DNA from 4 places in the Streptomyces sp. NPDC058683 genome. Region 3 is predicted to be linked to each of the others. Evidence: riboswitches for the same ligand, from Rfam matches in the RefSeq annotation. Region 3 holds a riboswitch; each other region holds the start of a gene.
The links. A riboswitch is a leader RNA that binds a small molecule or an ion and turns the genes downstream of it on or off. The one in region 3 is predicted to bind cyclic di-AMP.
Positions count from the first base shown of each region.

Region 1: another riboswitch for cyclic di-AMP. It lies ahead of ACFWXC_RS24485 (transglycosylase SLT domain-containing protein); the one in region 3 lies ahead of ACFWXC_RS21465 (NlpC/P60 family protein).
Region 2: another riboswitch for cyclic di-AMP. It lies ahead of ACFWXC_RS10810 (M23 family metallopeptidase); the one in region 3 lies ahead of ACFWXC_RS21465 (NlpC/P60 family protein).
Region 4: another riboswitch for cyclic di-AMP. It lies ahead of ACFWXC_RS24210 (NlpC/P60 family protein); the one in region 3 lies ahead of ACFWXC_RS21465 (NlpC/P60 family protein).

Region 1 is NZ_JBHXSK010000022.1:43,088-47,832, reverse strand. Features, by position in the region: gene ACFWXC_RS24500 (FAD-dependent oxidoreductase) at 1-1,125, shown strand, start outside; gene ACFWXC_RS24495 (hypothetical protein) at 1,164-1,751, opposite strand; gene ACFWXC_RS24490 (HAD family hydrolase) at 1,900-2,706, shown strand; gene ACFWXC_RS24485 (transglycosylase SLT domain-containing protein) at 2,716-3,204, opposite strand; cyclic di-AMP (ydaO/yuaA leader) riboswitch at 3,210-3,405, opposite strand; gene ACFWXC_RS24480 (CocE/NonD family hydrolase) at 4,048-4,362, opposite strand.
Region 2 is NZ_JBHXSK010000008.1:97,148-101,892, forward strand. Features, by position in the region: gene ACFWXC_RS10795 (GNAT family N-acetyltransferase) at 1-342, opposite strand, end outside; gene ACFWXC_RS10800 (HPr family phosphocarrier protein) at 519-800, shown strand; gene ACFWXC_RS10805 (GntR family transcriptional regulator) at 1,095-1,790, opposite strand; gene ACFWXC_RS10810 (M23 family metallopeptidase) at 2,077-2,832, opposite strand; cyclic di-AMP (ydaO/yuaA leader) riboswitch at 2,845-3,008, opposite strand; gene ACFWXC_RS10815 (M16 family metallopeptidase) at 3,199-4,587, opposite strand; gene ACFWXC_RS10820 (M16 family metallopeptidase) at 4,584-4,745, opposite strand, start outside.
Region 3 is NZ_JBHXSK010000018.1:144,669-149,413, forward strand. Features, by position in the region: gene ACFWXC_RS21460 (tellurite resistance/C4-dicarboxylate transporter family protein) at 1-338, opposite strand, end outside; gene ACFWXC_RS21465 (NlpC/P60 family protein) at 422-1,585, opposite strand; cyclic di-AMP (ydaO/yuaA leader) riboswitch at 1,594-1,766, opposite strand; gene pcrA (DNA helicase PcrA) at 2,090-4,576, shown strand; gene ACFWXC_RS21475 (M23 family metallopeptidase) at 4,670-4,745, opposite strand, start outside.
Region 4 is NZ_JBHXSK010000021.1:172,236-176,980, forward strand. Features, by position in the region: gene ACFWXC_RS24205 (DUF1996 domain-containing protein) at 52-1,974, opposite strand; cyclic di-AMP (ydaO/yuaA leader) riboswitch at 2,372-2,546, shown strand; gene ACFWXC_RS24210 (NlpC/P60 family protein) at 2,555-4,600, shown strand; gene ACFWXC_RS24215 (NAD-dependent epimerase/dehydratase family protein) at 4,617-4,745, opposite strand, start outside.

The sequences.
Region 1 (4,745 bases), on a different contig from region 3:
GGCATCCCCGTCCGGGTCTTCGGCGATCCCATGGTCAGCTGGCGCGACCACATGCCCGAGGGCATGCTCCTGAAGTCGACGCCCGCCGCCTCCAACCTCGACTGCCCGCAGCGCGGGCACACCCTCGCCGACTACTGCGACGCGGCGGGCCTGCGCAGGCTGGTGACCGACGAGGACATCATCCCGGTGGACACCTTCATCGGCTACGGCGAGTGGTTCCAGCAGAAGCTGGTGCCCGAGCTGGAGCGGGTACGGGTGGTCTCCGTGGACCGCGACAAGGCGGCCGGGTTCGAACTCAAGCTGGACTCGGGGGAGCTGTTCACGGCCCGCGCGGTCGTCGTCGCCACCGGTCTGTCGGGGCTCGCCCACCTTCCCGCGGAGCTCGTGGGAGCGGCGGCGGACGGGCCCGCGGGAACCGTCTCGCACAGCTCCCAGCACCACGACCTGACCCGCTTCTCCGGCAAGGAACTGATCGTCGTCGGGTCCGGGCAGTCCGCGCTGGAGACGGCCGCTCTCGCTGCCGAGGCGGGCGCCCAGGTGCGGGTGGTCTCACGCGGACGCGGCAAGGTCGCCTTCGGCGCCCCGCCCTGGGACCAGCCCCGGCTGCGCCCGGAGTCCCCGTTCGGCCGGGCCTGGTCGCTGTGGGCGCTCAGCTACTACCCGCACCCCTACCGCTACCTCCCCGCGCGCACTCGCCACCACCTGGTCCGCCGGGTGCTCGGCCCGCTCGGCGCCTGGTGGCTGCGCGACCGCTTCGAGGACAAGGTCCAGGTCCACGAGGTCGCCGGTGTGACCGGCGCCGACACCTCCGACGGAGCCCCCGTCCTCACCGTCCGCACCCACGACGGACGCACCGACCGGCTCACCGCCGACCATGTCGTCGCCGCCACCGGCTACCGCGTGGACACCGCGGCGATGGACTTCCTCGGCCCCGAGCTGCGCACCCGCGTCGCGGTCAGCCGCGGCGCCCCGAAACTCGGCGCCGGATACGTCTCCTCCGTGCCCGGCCTGTACTTCACCGGCCTGCCCGCGGCGGCGTCGTACGGACCGGTGATGCGGTTCGTGTGCGGTACGGAGTTCGCCTCGCCGCGTCTGGCCAAGCACATGGCCGCCGCCCACGCCTGACACCCGTCCCGGGGCCGGGCCGCCACCCGGCTCCGGGGCTACGCCTCCGCGGCCGCCCGCTGCCAGGCCAGGAACTCCTCGATCAGCTCGGGCGGGTTGGCCGCCTCCGTGGCCTCGACCTCCCAGCCCGGGCAGTACATGTCGAAGACCACCACCGGCAGCGGCCGCCCGAGTACCTTCTCGATGCGGCCTCCGGCATGCAGGTCCTGGGCCAGCCGTATGCACGCGTCGGCGAAGTGCAGCCCCAACAGGTCACGCTTCGCGTCCAGTTCGGGGCCGTCGCCGTCCCCGTCGAACCAGAGTCCGAGCCGCCGGACCTCTTCGGCGTACAGCGCGCCGCCGACCGGGTCCTCGGGACAGTTGCCGAGCATCTCGAAGCCGTCGAGGAGCCAGCACGCGTAGTTCCAGCGCGCCTCGCCCGGGTCGGCCGGGTTCCGTTCGGCGTCGTACTGGCTCTCGGTGTTGTAGCCGATCGCCACGTACGGTCTGCGATCGTCGTGCTCGACGCGCCAGATGCGGAACGACAGCGCGTAGATCTCCGGCCGCAGCTCCCGCGGGAACCGCTCCAGCACCCCGGTCGCCGCCTCCAGCAGATGCGCCCGGAAGTCTCCCGGTCCGTCCGTCACCACGCCCGCCCCCGTCCGATCGGTGCGCTCAACCCACCGCCAACGTAACGCGCCCCACTGACAACGCCCCATCACGGCGACGGCGGGCGCCACTTGAGGCCGAAACGCACAGTGAGTCTCAGGGGCGTGCTGTCCGTATTCTCTGATCATGGTCGCACCCACCCCGTACTCACTGATCGCCACCGACCTGGACGGCACGCTGCTGCGCGCCGACGACACCCTGTCGGAACGGTCGCTCGCCGCGCTCGCGCGGGCCGGCCGGGCCGGCGCCCGGCATCTCGTGGTGACCGGCCGCCCCGCGCCGAGAGTGCGCCCCCTCCTGGACGACCTCGGCTGCACGGGACTCGCGGTCTGCGGCCAGGGCGCGCAGGTGTACGACGCCGGCGCGGACCGGCTGCTGTGGTCGGTCACCCTGGACCGGGAACTGGCGGAGACCGCCCTCGGCAAGATCGAGGCCGAGGTCGGGCAGGTGTACGCGGCGGTCGACCAGGACGGCGTGGACGGGCTCACGCTCATCGAGCCGGGCTATCTGATGCCCCACCCCACGCTGCCCGCGCTGCGCGTGGGCCGGCGCGACGACCTGTGGTGCGCGCCCATCAGCAAGGTGCTGCTGCGCCACCACACCCTGTCCGACGACGAACTGGCGGCGACCGCGCGCGCGGTGGTGGGCTCGCTGGCGACGGTCACCATGTCGGGGCCGGGAACCGTCGAGCTCCAGCCGTGCGGGGTGACCAAGGCGACCGGCCTGGCGCTGGCCGCCGACCATCTGGGACTGAGCCCCGAACAGGCCGTCGCCTTCGGGGACATGCCCAACGACATCCCCATGTTCGACTGGGCGTCCTACGGGGTGGCCATGGCCAACGCCCATCCCGAACTCAAGACGGTGGCCGACGAGATCACCTTGTCGAACGAGGACGACGGCATCGCCGTCGTCCTCGAAAGACTCTTCGGCTGACGGTGCCGGTCAGTACGCGCCGTGCACGTTGTCCATCGAGCCGTACCGCGCGGCGGCGTAGTTGCAGGCGGCGGTGATGTTCGCGACCGGGTCGTAGATGTCGAACGACGTGCCGTCCACGTGGTAGGTCTTGAACGTCGGGTCGATCACCTGGAGCAGGCCCTTGGACGGGATGCCGGCGGCCGCGTTGGAGTCCCAGAGGTTGATGGCCTGCGGGTTGCCGGAGGACTCACGCATCACGTTGCGGTAGATGCCGTTGTAGCTGCCCGGGATGTGCTTCTCGGCCATGATCGCGAGCGACTCGCGGATCCAGCCGTCGAGGTTGTTCGGGTACCCGGCGAGCGTCGTCGAGGCCGTCGAGGTGGTGGAGGTGGCGGCGGAAGCTGCCGTGGCCCCGATGAGCGGGAGGGCGAGAACGGCGGCGCCGGTGCTGGCGATGGCGAGCGTGCGGATGATGCGGTTACGGCGGGGACAGCGGTGCTGGGCGGCAGCAGACATGGCGTAGTTCCTCTCCGTCGCCTGCGAGGTGAGCTGTCGGGTTCGGGCCCGGGGAGTGCCCGGCCGCGCCGCCCTGAGGCGAGGCGACTTCACCCCTAGCCGTTCCGGTACGACGTCCGTCGGTGACGTCGGTCGCCCGGTCCGGCGACTTACCTGGTTTCCCCGCTCCTGCCGTGCGAATGGACTCGTCGATGGGTCACGACGGGCGGCGGCAGGATTCGGCGTCCGCCCGGCGAGCGGGAACGTATGCGAGAGCACATGTCCGGAACAAGTGCCTGATTCACACAACACACCCATTGACCTTGATCTGAGCCGTATGGGTAACTTGATCCTTTGCGTCTGCCAAGCCTCAACTCGCCCACAGGAAAAGGAAAGAAAGGGTCGCCTTACCGCCTCGGTGGCACTCCGGGCCACGTGACCCACTTCACGAAACGGCAATTGCGGCGAATCGGACAAGAGGGATTCATGGAATCCGTTTTTCCGGGCATCGGCGGAAAAGTGTCCCGCTGTCATTCGCGTGGATTGCCTTGATTGGGGTGGGTTAAGTGACCCGCATCACAGGAAATTCAATAGATTGTCCGAATTGCCTTATTCAGAGGAATTCCGGCCCGGTGGGGCGGAACCGGTGGGGTCCGGTCGGGTGTGGATCGGCAGGGGGCTCTGGGCATCCGGTTCATCCGGTCGTGTGCCCTCTCCGGCGCGCCCTCGTGAACTCCGTACGGTCCGGGTACGCGCGCGTGCCGCTGATCGTGTGCGGTGGGCAGGTCGGCATCCGGCGGCTTGGTCTCCTCGGGTGTCTCGAAGGCCATCGGTCGGCCCAAGGTCCAGGAGTGCGCCAGGAGTTCATGCGTGACGGTCGTACGTGAATCCGGTCACGTCGGAGGAGGGGGGCGGGTTTGCCGACCCGGCGGCGGGCAGGGCGGTCGTCCACGCGCGCGTGTCCACCGTGAGGGCGGAACCTCCGCCGCACCGCCCGTCGTTGTCATAGTGGCCGTCCGTGGAGCGGGCCGCGGCGACCGCCTTGAGCGGCTCGGGCGCGAGGGCCGCCGTCCGGAGGGAGATGCAGCCGTCCTGGGAGAAGCCGACCGTGCCGAGGGCTTGCGTTGTACCGCGGCCGCGCCGTCGACCGCTCGACGGTCGCGGGCCCGCCCTGCCCATCGGCCGAGACGTGCCCGTGGCGCATCGGGCCGCGGGTGGGGGAGGTGGGGGTGAGGTGCGTGTGTGGGCGGGCTCGTCCGCCAGTGGACGCCTCGCGCGCGTGGGGGCAACGTCCTGGCGGCGAAGAGGGGTGCGGAGGTCCTCGTGCGTGATCTCGTAGAGGGCGGCGGTATGGATGCGGATCGGCGCGGTGTGCCCCCGTCGGCTTTGGCGGGCGGCGAAGGGGGTACCTCCGGGCAGGTGACGTCGGACGGGGAGTGGGTGACCGTCCGTGGTCGCCGGTCTGCCGGACGGTCCGGCGTCGGACGCGCTGACGGCGCTGGTCCGGGACGCGGTTCACGCCTCGGCCGGGGACACGGCTTACACCCCGGTTCGGGACAACT
Region 2 (4,745 bases), on a different contig from region 3:
CTCGTCGGCGGGTGCGGAGGCGGGCATGCCGTCGGCGCCAATGCGGTCATAGCGTACGGTTGCGATGAACTCGCCGCCGATGGTGGCCGCGAGTCCCACCCTGTCCACAAAGTCGTGGTGCGTGAAGCGGTGGACGTCCTTGGCGGAGAGCTTGGGGTACGGCGCGAAGAAGCGGTAGTACTTCGACTCGGCCGAGACCTGCTCGTAGAAGCTGACCAGGCGGTCGGCGTCGTCGACGGTGATGGGCCGGACGCGCGCGGTACCACCGTCGCGCAGCACCACGTCCGCCTCCCAGTGGGCGGGGTACTCGTGCCGGTCCTGCCGGTCCGCCGGGGTCTGCATGGGCCCCAGAGTACGGCTCGCGTCCGACAGTGGCGCGAGGCAGTCTGTGGAGGACGGAAGTCGGGCCGAGGCCGCGGTCCGACGACACACCCGGAAGGGCTCACGTCCGCTCCGGGCATGCTTCACCGTATGGGAAACTGGTCTAGACAACCCTGAACACCGAAGGGCAGCATCACATGGCTGAGCGCCGCGTCAACGTCGGCTGGGCCGAGGGTCTCCACGCCCGCCCCGCTTCCATCTTCGTCCGAGCCGCCACGGCCACAGGCGTCCCGGTGACGATCGCCAAGGCCGGGGGCAACCCCGTCAACGCGGCCTCCATGCTGGCTGTCCTTGGCCTGGGCGCCAAGGGCGGCGAGGAGATCGTCCTCGCCTCCGACGCCGAGGGCGCGGACGCCGCCCTCGACCGCCTGGCCAAGCTGGTCGCCGAGGGTCTCGAGGAGCTCCCCGAGACCGTCTGAGCGCCACAGCGCCCGCACGACCGAGGCCGCGCCGCCCCTCCGAGGGCGGCGCGGCCTCCGCCGTTCCCGCCGTCGTTCCTTCCGCCGTGACCTCTTTCGGGCCGGTCTTCTTGAAGGGCCACCCTTTATACCGGGCCGGACTTTGCGGCGGGCATAGTTAATTCCCCATCGGGCACGCCGATGACGCGCCATCGGAAATTCCGGGCGCGCGCGAAATATGGGCGACGAAGACCGACAGAGGGCGACGGAAATACCGCTCCACCGAATAACACCTCTTTGTATACGGCGCCTGTGTTAATGCCGCAGGCCCGACATGTTTACGGGATGTTGCGAAGTCCTCACACCGTTCGCCCGGTCCGTGCCACCGGAAAAGCGCAACCGGTGGGAGACCGCGGACCGCTCGGTGTGCAGCGCGGTGATCGCCCGCGCGCGTTCGCTGTCGCCGCGCGTCACCGCGTCCACGATGGCGCCGTGCTCGGCCCAGGACTCCACGGGGTTGGCGGGCGCGTCGACGGCGTACATCCAGGCGATCTTGTGCCGCAGCTGGGTGAGCGTCGAGGTCAGGGCGTGGCTGCCGGTGGCCTGGGCGAGCGTCTCGTGGAACCAGCCGCCCAGGGAGCGCAGGTCCTCGCTGCCGCCCCTGCGGGCCCGTTCCTGGCCCAGCCTGACGAGTCCGCGCAGCACCTTAAGGTGGGCCTCGGTACGGCGCTGGGCGGCCCGGGAGGCGCCGAGCGGCTCCAGGAGCAGGCGCATCTCCAGCAGGTCGGCGGCCTCCTGCTCGGTCGGTTCCGCGACGCACGCGCCCGCGTGCCGGCGCGTCACCACGAAGCCCTCGGCCTCCAGGGTGCGCAGGGCCTCGCGGACGGGGACGCGCGAGACGCCGTAGCGACGGGCCAGGAGTTCCTCGGTGAGCCGGCTGCCGCGCTCGTAGACACCCGCGACGATGTCGTCCCGGATCGCCGTGCATACCGAGTGCGCCGGAATACGCATGTCCGACCTCCGCCTTAATCCCCGTGAAACGCCGCCGAGTGACGTCCGTTCCGTGACTCTATTGCAATGAGCGGGAATTTCCGACGGCGGCCCTGAATCCATGCATATTTTTTGGACACCGGGGTCACGAAAACGACGAAAGCCCCGGCTCGGGGAGCCGGGGCTTCGGGGCTGTCTGCCCTGTGGCGTCACATGTTCATCGCCGTGGTCGCGTGGGTGGAGATATGCGCTGCGCGCGCGGGGCGTGCGCGCGGTACCGCGCGCCGGGCGTGCGCGCCGTGGTCGGTCAGACGTTCACGCCGTGCTTGCGGAGGTAGGCGACCGGGTCGACGTCCGAGCCGTACTCCGGGGTCGTACGGGCCTCGAAGTGGAGGTGGGGGCCGGTCACGTTGCCGGTCGCGCCGGAGAGGCCGATCTGCTGGCCCGGGGTGACCTTCTGGCCCACCGAGACACCGATCGACGACAGGTGGCCGTACTGGGTGTACATGCCGTCGGCCATCTTGATGACGATCTGGTTGCCGTAGGACCCGCCCCAGCCGGTGGAGACGACCGTGCCGGTGCCGACCGCGTGCACCACCGTGCCGGTGGCGGCGTGGAAGTCGATGCCGGTGTGGGCGCCGGAGGACCACAGGGAGCCGCCGGTCTTGTAGCCGGTGGAGACGTACGAGTCGGAGATCGGGACGACGAAGGCGTTGAGGCGCTTGCGCTCGGCCTCCCGCGCGACGCGTGCCGCGGCCTCGTGCTCCTTCTTGGCCTTCGCCGCGGCCTTCTTGCGCGCGGCCTCCTCGGCCGCCTTGCGCTCGGCGGCGGCCGTCTGCGCGGTGGCCTGGGCGTCGATCTGGTCGGCGACCGAGTCGCTGACGGTGATGACCGGGGTGAGGCCGGTCTGCTCGACGGAGTTCTCGGCGGCGAGCGCCGGGGCGGCCGAGACGGTGCCGATGACACCCGTGGTGGTGAGGGCCGCGATGCCGGCGGCCTGCGCGCTGGTGCGCTTCACCCGGCCGGGACGACGGTGCTTCCCGGAGGCGCACATGAACGCCATGTAGAGGCTGTTCCTTTCCTTCCCTCTCGCCTACCGGGTTAGCTGACGGGTTCGGAGCAGGAAGGTCTCCTACGGGCCCCCTCGCGGCTCGCGCGGGCGCCCGATTCACCCCAGGGACTGCGTGGGTCCCCGGCTCCCCTGGCTCGCGCCGTACGGGGACTCGGCGATGACTGTCCGGTGCCGCGGGTGCGGCGCAATGCCTGGCGGACAGCCCGGAAGAACCTACGAGGACGTTCTCCTAATCCTCAAACGGAACGCGGATTTTGTCGCGCATCCCACAGGGCAGACAGGCAACCTCCGCCCCAATTCGGACATTTCAGAGCCCTGGTGACCGGAGGGTCACCAGGGCTCTGCGCGCGCGTGCCGCTACTCCGCGGCGACGACCGTCACTTCGCCGATGGCGAGGGCCTCGACGGGCTCCTTGATCTGCGCCGCGTCGCCGACGAGGACGGTGACCAGGTGGTCGACCGGGAAGGCGTTCACGACCGCCGCGGTGGCCTCCACGGTGCCTGTGGCGGCCAGTTGCCGGTAGAGCGTGGCCTGGAAGTCGTCGGGCAGATGCTGCTCGACCTGGTCGGCCAGGGTGCCGGCGACGGCGGCCGCCGTCTCGTACTTGAGCGGCGCCACGCCGACGAGGTTCTGCACGGCGACGTCGCGCTCGGCGTCCGTGAGGCCCCCGGAGGCGAGGGTGCGCAGCACCGTCCACAGGTCCTGGAGCGCCGGGCCGGTGTTCGGGGTGTCCACGGAGCCGCTGATGGCGAGCATCGCGGCGCCGCTGCCGTCGGGGGCGGACCGCAGGACCTGCCCGAAGGCGCGGACGCCGTAGGTGTAGCCCTTCTCCTCGCGCAGGACGCGGTCCAGGCGCGAGGTGAGGGTGCCGCCCAGGCAGTAGGTGCCGAGCACCTGGGCGGGCCAGACGCGGTCGTGCCGGTCGGCGCCGACGCGGCCGATGAGCAGCTGCGTCTGGACGGCTCCGGGGCGGTCCACGATGACGACGCGGCCGGTGTCGTCGGCGGAGACCGGGGGCACCGGCCGGGGCTGGGCGGTGGAACCGCGCCAGGCGCCCAGGGTCTCGCCGAGCAGCTCGTCCAGGTCGATGCCGGTCAGGTCGCCGACGACGACCGCGGTGGCGGTGGCGGGCCGCACATGCCGGTCGTAGAACGCGCGTACGGCGGCCGCGTCGATCTTCTCTACGGTGTCCTCGGTGCCCTGGCGCGGACGGGACATCCGCGCGGCCGACGGGAAGAGCTCCTTGTAGAGCTGCTTGGCGGCCCGGCGGCTGGGGTTGGCCAGCTCGTGCGGGATCTCGTCGAGGCGGTTGCGGACCAGCCGCTCGACCTCGCTGTCGGCGAAGGCGGGTGCCCTGAGCGCGTCGGAGAGCAGCCCGAGCCCCTTGCCCAGGCGGGAGGCCGGGACTTCCAGGCTGAGCCGGACGCCGGGATGGTCGGCGTGTGCGTCGAGGGTGGCGCCGGCCCGCTCCAGCTCGGCGGCGTACTCCTCGGCGGAGTGCTTGTCGGTGCCCTCGGAGAAGGCGCGCGCCATGATCGTGGCTACGCCGTCCAGGCCGGCCGGCTCGGCGTCCAGGGGCGCGTCGAGGAGCACCTCGACGGCGACGACCTGCTGGCCGGGGCGGTGGCAGCGCAGCACGGTCAGGCCGTTGTCCAGGGTGCCGCGCTCGGGCGCCGGGAAGGCCCAGGGCCGGGCCTCGCCCGCGTGGGGCTGAGGGTGGAATTCCATGGTGGCGAGCTCGGTCACTTGGCCGTCTCCTCGTCGTCGTGCTCGGCGGTGGCGGCCTCGACCGTGGCCTCGGCCTCGGGGTCCTCGGGTACGTCGGCGTCCGCGACCGTCTCCGGGGACTTGGGCTCGTAGACGAGTACCGCGCGGTTGTCCGGCCGCAGCCGGGCCTTGGCGAC
Region 3 (4,745 bases):
CACAGCACCGCCGACAGCGCCAGCAGGGCCTCGGCGAGGGTCTGCCGGCCGAGCGCCGAGAACCGGGTCCCCAGGACCGTCGTGGCCGCCACGGCCGTGAGCGCGCCCGGCGTCTCCGCCTCCGCCACCCACCGCCGACGGTCCTCCAGCAGCCGTACGAGGAACTGCGCGGCCAGCACCGCCCAGGCCACGCAGGCCAGCGCCAGCGCGACCCGGGAGACCGTCTCAGCCCCCGCCAGATGCAACGCCACCGACACGATGCCGGTGGCCATCACAGCGGCCCCGGCCGCCGGCGGGCGCTGCGCCCACCAGGCGTGAAGGGGTGAAATGCCGGACATGCCGCCGATGCTAGGGACCCTCACCCGCCGCGCGAGCGGGGCACGCGCGCGTGCGGCACGAAAAGCGCGCGTGTGCGCGCCTCTCAGGCCGGTCGCACCACGCTGTGGATGATCGACTCGCCCCCGTAGTAGATCGACTCCTCCCGGACGTACGCGCCGGGCTTCGGGGCGTGGATCATCATGCCGTTGCCGATGTAGATGCCGACGTGGGTGACGTCGTCGTAGAAGAAGACCAGATCGCCGGGGAGGGCGTCGGCGAGGGAGACGGTGGTGCCGGCGTTCACCTGGTCGTACGTGGTGCGCGGCAGGGAGACGCCCGCGGCCTTCCAGGCGGCCTGGGAGAGGCCGGAGCAGTCGTAGGAGCCGGGGCCGGTGGCGCCCCACACGTACGGCTTGCCGATCTGCGCGCGGGCGAAGGCGATCGCCTTGGCGGCCTTCGTCCCGTAGGAGGAGTCGGAGGAGTCGGAGGAGGACGACGAAGACGATGAAGACGACGACGATGTTGACGAGGAGCCGCTGGAGGCCGATGTCGACGAGGACGCCGCCTGCTGCTTAGCGAGTTCCGCCGCCTTGCGTGCCGCCGCCGCCCGCTGCTGCTTCTCGATCTCCGCCAGCCGTGCCTTCTCCTGGGCCGTCAGCTGCGACAGCAGCTCCCGTGCGGAGGTCAGCTTCGTCTGGACGGTGGTCTTGGCGGTCTTGAGGTCGTCCTGCGTCTCGGTGAGCGTCTCCAGGCTCTGGGCGGCCTCCTGCCGCTTCGCCATGGTCGCGGACTGCTGTGTGGTGTAGTCGTCGACCGCGTCCTTCTGGCGCGAGGTCAGCCGGGTCATCAGCTGCGTCTGGTCGAAGTAGTCCTGAGGACTGTCCGCGAGCAGGAAGGTCGCCGTGTCGGGCGCACTGGCCCCGGTCCGGTACTGGGCCGCGGCGAACGACCCCAGTTCCTCACGCGCCTTGTTGAGCCGGTCCGTGCGCTCGGCGACGTCGTCGAGCAGGGTGTCGACCTGCTTGCGCTGCTTGCCGGTCTTCTCCTTGGCCGCGTTGTACTTCTCGGTCGCCGACTCGGCCTGCCGGTAGAGGGCGTCGACCTTCTTCTCGACCTCCTCCAGGCTGGGCTTGCCGTCCTCGGGGGGTGCGGCGTTGGCCGTCTGGGAGAGCAGTGCCACGGAGGTGAGGGCGGCGGTGGCCAGGGCGGGGGTGCGTATGCCTGCTACGCGCGTTGCGGACGGACGTGACTTGCGGTGCGACGCCAACGGGGGCGACTCCTTCCGTGTTCCGCCTACCGAGTTAGCTGTCGGGTTCGGGCGGGTGGTTCGGAAGGGTTGCCCTACGGTCCGTTCCCCGGTGGGAAGTCGGGACCGATTCACCCCAAGGTCGGTGTGGGTCCCCGGTTCCGGATGCGCGGCGGCACCCTGGATTCGGCGGAGGCCGTGCGGCCCGGCGAGGTTCGCCGGTGGAGGTCGTACGGCCTGCCCGGCACGCTAACCAACTCGTGTGCCCTGTGTGAAGTTTGATGTGCGATATGCCCGATACATTTTCGTGACCTTGGTGTTGCGGATCGGTCGGATCGGTTGATCGGGGATGGTATGGGGTCACTTGTCCGGTGCGGTCGAGTGGTCCGCGTGCTCGACTGACGGGTGCGACCGTGCTCACGGTGTGTGATCGCTGACCGTGAGGGGCCGATTCCGGCAGGTGACCGGGGTGACTTTCCGGGGTGGGGACCGGTTGTCAGTGAGGCGCCCTAGACTCGGAGAGCGATGAGCAGCCTCTTTGACGACAGCTTCCTGGCGAGCCTCCAGCCCCCGCGCGGCCACGAGGAGGAACCCCCGCCGCCGCCCGAGGACGAGCACGTACCGGAGCCGATTCCGGACGATCTGTTCGGCGGGCAGTTCGACGCGCCCCCGGACCGGGACGCCTACTACCGCGACGGTGCCGCCCGCCCGGCCCTGGACCCGGCCGCGCTCCTGGAGGGGCTGAACGAGAACCAGCGGGCGGCCGTCGTGCACGCCGGCTCCCCGCTGCTGATCGTGGCCGGCGCCGGTTCCGGCAAGACGCGCGTGCTCACCCACCGCATCGCGCACCTGCTCGGCGCGCGCCAGGTGCACCCGGGGCAGATCCTCGCGATCACCTTCACCAACAAGGCCGCGGGCGAGATGAAGGAGCGCGTCGAGCACCTCGTCGGCCCGCGCGCGAACGCGATGTGGGTGATGACCTTCCACAGCGCGTGCGTGCGGATCCTGCGCAGGGAGAGCAAGAAGCTCGGCTTCACCTCCTCCTTCTCGATCTACGACGCGGCCGACTCCAAGCGCCTGATGGCACTGGTCTGCCGGGACCTGGACCTCGACCCCAAGCGCTTCCCGCCGAAGTCGTTCAGCGCCCAGGTCAGCAATCTCAAGAACGAGCTGGTCGACGAGGAGGACTTCGCCGCCCGGGCGAGTGACGGCTTCGAGAAGACCCTCGCCCAGGCCTACGCCATGTACCAGTCGCGGCTGCGCGAGGCGAACGCCCTCGACTTCGACGACCTGATCATGACGACGGTCAACCTGCTGCGCGCCTTCCCGGACGTCGCCGAGCACTACCGCCGCCGCTTCCGGCACGTCCTGGTCGACGAGTACCAGGACACCAACCACGCCCAGTACGCGCTCGTGCGCGAGCTGGTCGGCACCGGCGCGCACGAGGCGGACGTGCCGCCGGGCGAGCAGGACCTGCCGCCCGCCGAACTGTGCGTGGTGGGCGACGCCGACCAGTCGATCTACGCCTTCCGGGGCGCGACGATCCGCAACATCCTCCAGTTCGAGGAGGACTACCCGAACGCGACGACGATCCTCCTGGAGCAGAACTACCGCTCCACGCAGACGATCCTCTCCGCCGCCAACGCGGTCATCGAGCGCAACGAGTCCCGCCGCCCGAAGAACCTGTGGACCAACGCGGGCGCGGGCGCGCAGATCACCGGCTACGTCGCCGACACCGAGCACGACGAGGCGCAGTTCGTCGCCGACGAGATAGACCGTCTGACGGACGCGGGCGAGGCGAAGGCGGGCGACGTCGCCGTCTTCTACCGCACCAACGCGCAGTCCCGTGTCTTCGAGGAGATCTTCATCCGCGTCGGCCTGCCCTACAAGGTCGTCGGCGGTGTCCGCTTCTACGAGCGCAAGGAGGTCCGGGACGTCCTGGCCTACCTCCGGGTCCTCGCCAACCCCGAGGACTCCGTCCCGCTGCGCCGGATCCTGAACGTCCCCAAGCGCGGTATCGGCGACCGCGCGGAGGCGATGATCGACGCCCTCGCCCAGCGCGAGAAGATCAGCTTCCCCCAGGCGCTCAAGCGCGTGGACGAGGCGTACGGCATGGCCGCGCGGTCGACCAACGCGGTCAAGCGGTTCAACACGCTGATGGAGGACCTCCGTACGGTCGTGGAGTCCGGCGCCGGACCGGCCACCGTCCTGGAGGCGATCCTGGAACGCACCGGCTATCTCGCCGAGTTGCAGGCCTCCACCGACCCGCAGGACGAGACCCGGATCGAGAACCTCCAGGAGCTCGCCTCCGTGGCGCTGGAGTTCGAGCAGGAGTCCGGGGAGGGCGAGGCGCCGGCCGGGCTGTCCGCCTTCCTGGAGCGGGTGGCCCTGGTCGCCGACTCCGACCAGATCCCCGACGAGGACGAGGACGGCTCCGGCGTCATCACCTTGATGACCCTGCACACCGCCAAGGGCCTCGAGTTCCCGGTGGTCTTCCTGACCGGCATGGAGGACGGCGTCTTCCCGCACATGCGCGCGCTCGGCCAGACCAAGGAGCTGGAGGAGGAGCGGCGCCTCGCGTACGTCGGCATCACGCGCGCGCGGGAGCGGCTGTATCTCACGCGGTCGGCGATGCGCAGCGCCTGGGGGCAGCCGTCGTACAACCCGCCCTCGCGCTTCCTGGAGGAGATCCCGGCCGGGCATCTGGAGTGGAAGCGGACCGGGGCGATGGCGCCGGTGTCCTCCGGGCCCGCGTCGGGCGTGGCGGCCTCGCTCTCCTCGACCCGCTCGCGCTCCTCGGCGTCCGGCGCGTCCGGCTTCGCCACCCGGCGGACCTCGGAGAAGCCGGTGGTCTCGCTGGCCGTCGGCGACCGGGTCACCCACGACCAGTTCGGCCTCGGCACGGTCGTCGGGGTGACGGGCACGGGCGGCAACGCGGAGGCGACGATCGACTTCGGCGACACCAAGCCGAAGCGGCTGCTGCTGCGGTACGCGCCGGTAGAGAAGCTGTAACCGCACAGACGCTGCGAAGACAGAAGGCCGAGCCCCGCTGCCACGAGAGCCCCGCTGCCACGAGCGGGGCTCACTGGCCGGGATCAGGAAGGATCAGGTCGGGTCGAGCCCGTGGCTCCGCAGCCACGGCAGCGGGTCTATGGCGGAGCCGCCCGCCGGCCTGACCTCG
Region 4 (4,745 bases), on a different contig from region 3:
AGTCGCGTCGACTCCGTCAGGCCGAGGCCGGGCGGAGTCGCGTCGCCTGCGTCAGGCCGAGTTCCTCCATCGGGTGCGCCACAGCAGCACGAACCCGGCGGCCAGCAGCAGTCCGCCGAAGACGGCCGGCCAGAGGTGGGCGCCGGTCTCGGCGAGATCGCCCTGGACGGCCTGCGGCTCGGTCTGGGGTGCGGTGGACGGGGTCTCCTGGCCCGCCGGAGCGGCGCCGGCCTCGGTCGCCGTGTCGGTCGGGGTCTGGGTCTCGGGCCGCTCGGTCGGCTTGCTGATGGCACCGCCCCCCGTGCCGGACGACTTCTTGGGCGAGGCGCTCGTGTAGACCTGCGGCAGACCGGTGTTGCCGGCCTCGGTCTTCGTGGCGGACGGCTCGGCGGGCGGCTCGGAGGGCTGGGCGCTCTCGGTCTCGGCCGGCGGGTCGGCCGGGGCCGCCGTGTCGCTCGGCTCGGTGACCGGGCTCTCCGTGTCGGACGGCGGGTTCTCCGGGCTCGCCGACTCGGACGGGTCGGGGTCGGCGCTCTGCGACGGCGGCTGCTCGTCGGCCCCGGCCCCGCAGGTGCGGCCGGAGTTGATGCAGTCGACCATCTTCCGCATCAGGCCCTCGTCGAAGACGTTGATGAAGTCGCCGTGGTCGGTGACCGGCTTGTGCAGCTGCTCGGGGAACGAGTCCACCGAGAACAGCGGGACCGTACGGCCGCCGTCCTGGAGGCTCGGCGCGTCGACGTCGTAGACGATGCGCTGCACCAGCTGCGGAATCGCCTGGAAACCGGCCGCGCAGCTGCCGTCGGCCGCGGCGAACGCCACATGGGTGCGGTGGTTGGCGCTGTCGATGTTCCGGCCGTCCCAGCAGCTCTGGAACTTGAACGTGCGTACGACGTCACTGCCCGAGGGGCAGAGCGGGTACTTGTCCTTGAGCTGCCGGTCCTCGAAACCGGTGCAGCTCCAGGAGGCGTTGGCGTTGGCCGGGCCGTTGACGAAGGCCTTGGCGTCACCGGTGATGATGCGCAGCAGCCGCGGCATCTCGGTGACCTTGGAGGTCGGGTTGCCCTCGAAGGTCAGCGTGACCTCCTTCGCCGTCACGATCTGCCCGGCGTTGCCCTCGGTGCCGCCGCCCGGCTTGTCGGCGTCCCGCTCCTGCTTGCCGTTCTGCAGCCGCAGCACGGGCCAGTAGTACGTGGACTTGTCGCCCTGGTCCGCACAGCTCGTGTCGGCGTTCGCGAGGTCGTCGTCGCTGGCGAAGGCGTTGTTGGACTGGTTGCCGATGTAGTCGTGGAAGTGGTGGGCGCCGTTGGAGACACCGGGCGCCACGATCACGTTGTCCGAGTTGAACAGGCCGTTCGCGTTGACGCCGCAGCTGGAGGCGAAGGTGCCCGTGGAGCCGCCGGACTGCTCGGACGGGGTCGTGACATTGGGCTGGACGGTGGTGATGTCGGCGTAGTCGGCGGCGACGGGGCCGTTCCCGCCCTGGCCGCCGATACCGGCACCGGCACCGGCACTTGCGCTCTGGCTCGGCGCGGCGCTGTCCTGCGGCGCCGTCGACTGACCGGCGCCCTGGTCGGAGGAGCGCAGGGTGCAGGCGGCGAGGTCGTCGAGGCCCTGGGGGCGGTCGCCCTCGCGGTCGATGGCGTCGGCGATGCGCTGGAGGGATTCGGACCGCTTCTCCTTCAACGGATCCAGGATCGTCTGGTCGGCGAGACCGGGGTTCTGCTGGATCGCCGCGGCCGACTCCTTGAGCTGCTGGTAGGCGGCCGCGATCTGCTGGTCCAGCTGCGCGAGTTCGCCGTCGACGTCGGCCCGGGCCGCGTCGGGCACGTCCGTCAGCCGGCTGCCGACGTCGGGGCAGTAGACGGTGGGCGCGGACAGCACCTGGGCGTTGGCGGTCTGCCCGGCCTGGTCCGAACCGCCTTCGGTGGCCGAGGCATAGACGTTCACCGCGACCAGTACTCCGCCGCCGAGCATCAGGGCGACCGCTGCGAAGGTCGCGCGTTGTGCGCCGGTCGGGCGTCTGCGCCTGTTGGGTCTCAAGGTCGTTCCCCTGCGTGTCGTGGTCGGCCGGACATGGAAATCCCTCGCCCTATACGCGGCGTGGCGCCACCGTGTTCAACGGTCCCGGAAATTCACGGTGACCTCACAGGTAGCGGACTCCTCAGGCAGCCGACGGCACAGCTCCGACGGCCGCACGACGGCGACCGGGGTACGGGCGAAATGCCGTCCCGCACGGCCGGATCTCGAACGCTACGACGAACATCACAATTACGTATCGGACATTACGCACTTCAACCTTCACACGAGTGACACAAGTTGGCTAAGTTGACGGGCAAGCCGTTCGGCTCCCCCCGGCGAATCCCGTCGGGCCGCGCGGCCTCCGCCTAATCCGGTGCCCAACGGGGCGTTCCGGAGCCGGGGACCCAACCGAACCACTGGGGTGAATCGGTCAACTGCCCTTAGGGGCAAGGACCGTAGGGCATGCCTTCCGGATCGACCCGCCCGAACCCGACAGCTAACTCGGTAGGCGGAGCACGGAAGGAGCACGACCCCCATGGCGTCCGAAAGCCGTGACGAGGTTCGACAGCGAATCGACAGCCTCTACGACCAGGCCGAGAACGCCACCGGGAACTACAACGCCACACGCGCGATGAACGGGGGCTCGCGGTCCCGCGGTGTCCCGCTGTTCAAGCGGCCCCGACGTGACGACCCGGGCCTCGACAGCATCGCCCGCGAGTGGTTCGACGGCGCGCGATCGCGACTGGGGCCGAGCGTCCCGGCGGCGCTGCCCTCCGACCGGCAGCCCGCCCGGCCCGGCCCGCGGCGGCCGGTCAGCGCCATGGCCGCCGACCTGCTCGGCCAGCTGGAGGGCTCCGGCCCGTCCCGGCCGGAGCTGCCCGCGGGGTCGTCCGCTAAGAGCGACATCGAGGTCGTCCGTGAGCTGCCGGAACGCCCGAAGCTGGAACTGACGGCAGGGTCCCCCGCGGCGCTGCCCCCGGGACCGTCCAGCGCGCCCAAGGCGCTGCCCCCCGCCGCGCCGCAGCGTGCCACCCCGGGCACGTCCAAGACCAAGAGCCAGCTGAAGATCGCCAAGGCGCGCGAGGTGCTGTCCCAGCGCACCGGGCAGCGCGCGATCGCGGCACTCGAACCGGCCGCGCCGGCCCCGCAGCCGGCCCAGGCCCCTTGGCCCACGCCCGAGGCCCAGGTCCCGGCGCAGCAGTGGCCCGCCCCCGACGGCATGCCCGGCCAGTACGGCGACACCGGCTCCTTCCGCACCGACGCCCTGACCGGTACGGGCGCCTTCCCCGCGATTTCCGCGACGGACACGGGCGCCATCCCGACGGTGCCCGCGACGGACACCGGCTCCTTCCGCGTCATGACCCCGGGTGCCGCCCAGCCCATGTCCCCGGCGGACACGGGTGGCTTCCGCATCATGACCCCGGGCGCCACAAGCAGCTTCCCGGCCGTGACCGCCATGGACGCGGGTCCCATGCCGCCCGCGAGCCCCGGCGACACCGGTTCCTTCCGGGTCATGACCCCGGGCGCCACCGGTACGTTCCCGATGCCGGCCGACACCGGCGCCTTCCCGACCGCGGCCCCGACGAACACGGGTGCCTTCCCGACCGCGGCCCCCACGAACACCGGTGCCTTCCCGACCGCCGCGCCCGTCCCGGGCCCGATGGACACCGGTTCCTTCCCCGGTATGGCGCCCGCCGCGACCGCCGCGTACGTCAGCGCACCCCCGGTCGCCGCGGAGACCGCCTATCCCGAGACCGCCTATCCCGCCGCCGCGTACGCCATGCCGGCCCCCGCCGCCATGCCGTCGGCCGACTTCGGCACCGGCGCCTTCCCCGGCGCGCCCGCCGCCGGCATGGGCGCCTACGCCACCGGAGCGCAGCCCGCGGCCGCCGCCTACGCCACCGCCCCGGCGATGCCCGCGCCCCAGGCGCCGATGCCCACGGCAGTGATACCCACGGTGGTGACGGACCCTCCGTGGGCGATGATGGCGTCCCCCGCGGCGACGATCGCGCCCCCCATGGCGATGGCCGCCGCCGCCCCGGTCGCCCCGGCCCCGCTCCCCACCGCCCCTGTCCCGACCGCACCCCCGGTGGTCACCGCGCCCGTCCCGACCGCGCCCCCCGTGGTCACCGCCCCGCTTCCCACCGCGCCCCCGGCCGCCTATGCGTCCGGCGCCGTCACCGACACCGGCTCCTTCCTCGTGCCCGGTGCCGCGGCCGAGCCCGGCAAGGCGATGAAGGCGCTGGCGTTCGCCCGGGCGCAGATCGGGCGGCCCTGTGTCTGGGGGGCCACCGGTCCGGAGTCGTACGACTGCTCCAGCCTCACCCAGGCCGCCTGGCGCGCCGCCGGGGTGTCGCTGCCGCGCAGCGCACCGGACCAGACCTTCGCCGGCACCCCGCTGACACTGGCCGCCATCGAGCCGGGTGACCTGGTCTTCTTCTTCGACAACGACAGCCACGTCGGGGTCTACGCGGGCAACGGCATGATGATCCACGCGCCGAGCCCGGGGGCGTCCATCCGCGAGGAGTCGATCTACAACGCCGGGGAGTCGGCGATCCACCGGGTGGTCCGCCCGGCCTGAGACCCTGCCGTCGGGGTCAGCCCCTCCGCCGCCGCGTGCGCCAGCTCTCGTGGTGGTCCAGGAGGGTCTCCTCGACGGGCCGGTAGGTGAGGCCCAGTTCGTGGATGCCCCGGCTGTTGTCGACGCGGAAGCGGATGCCGAGGTG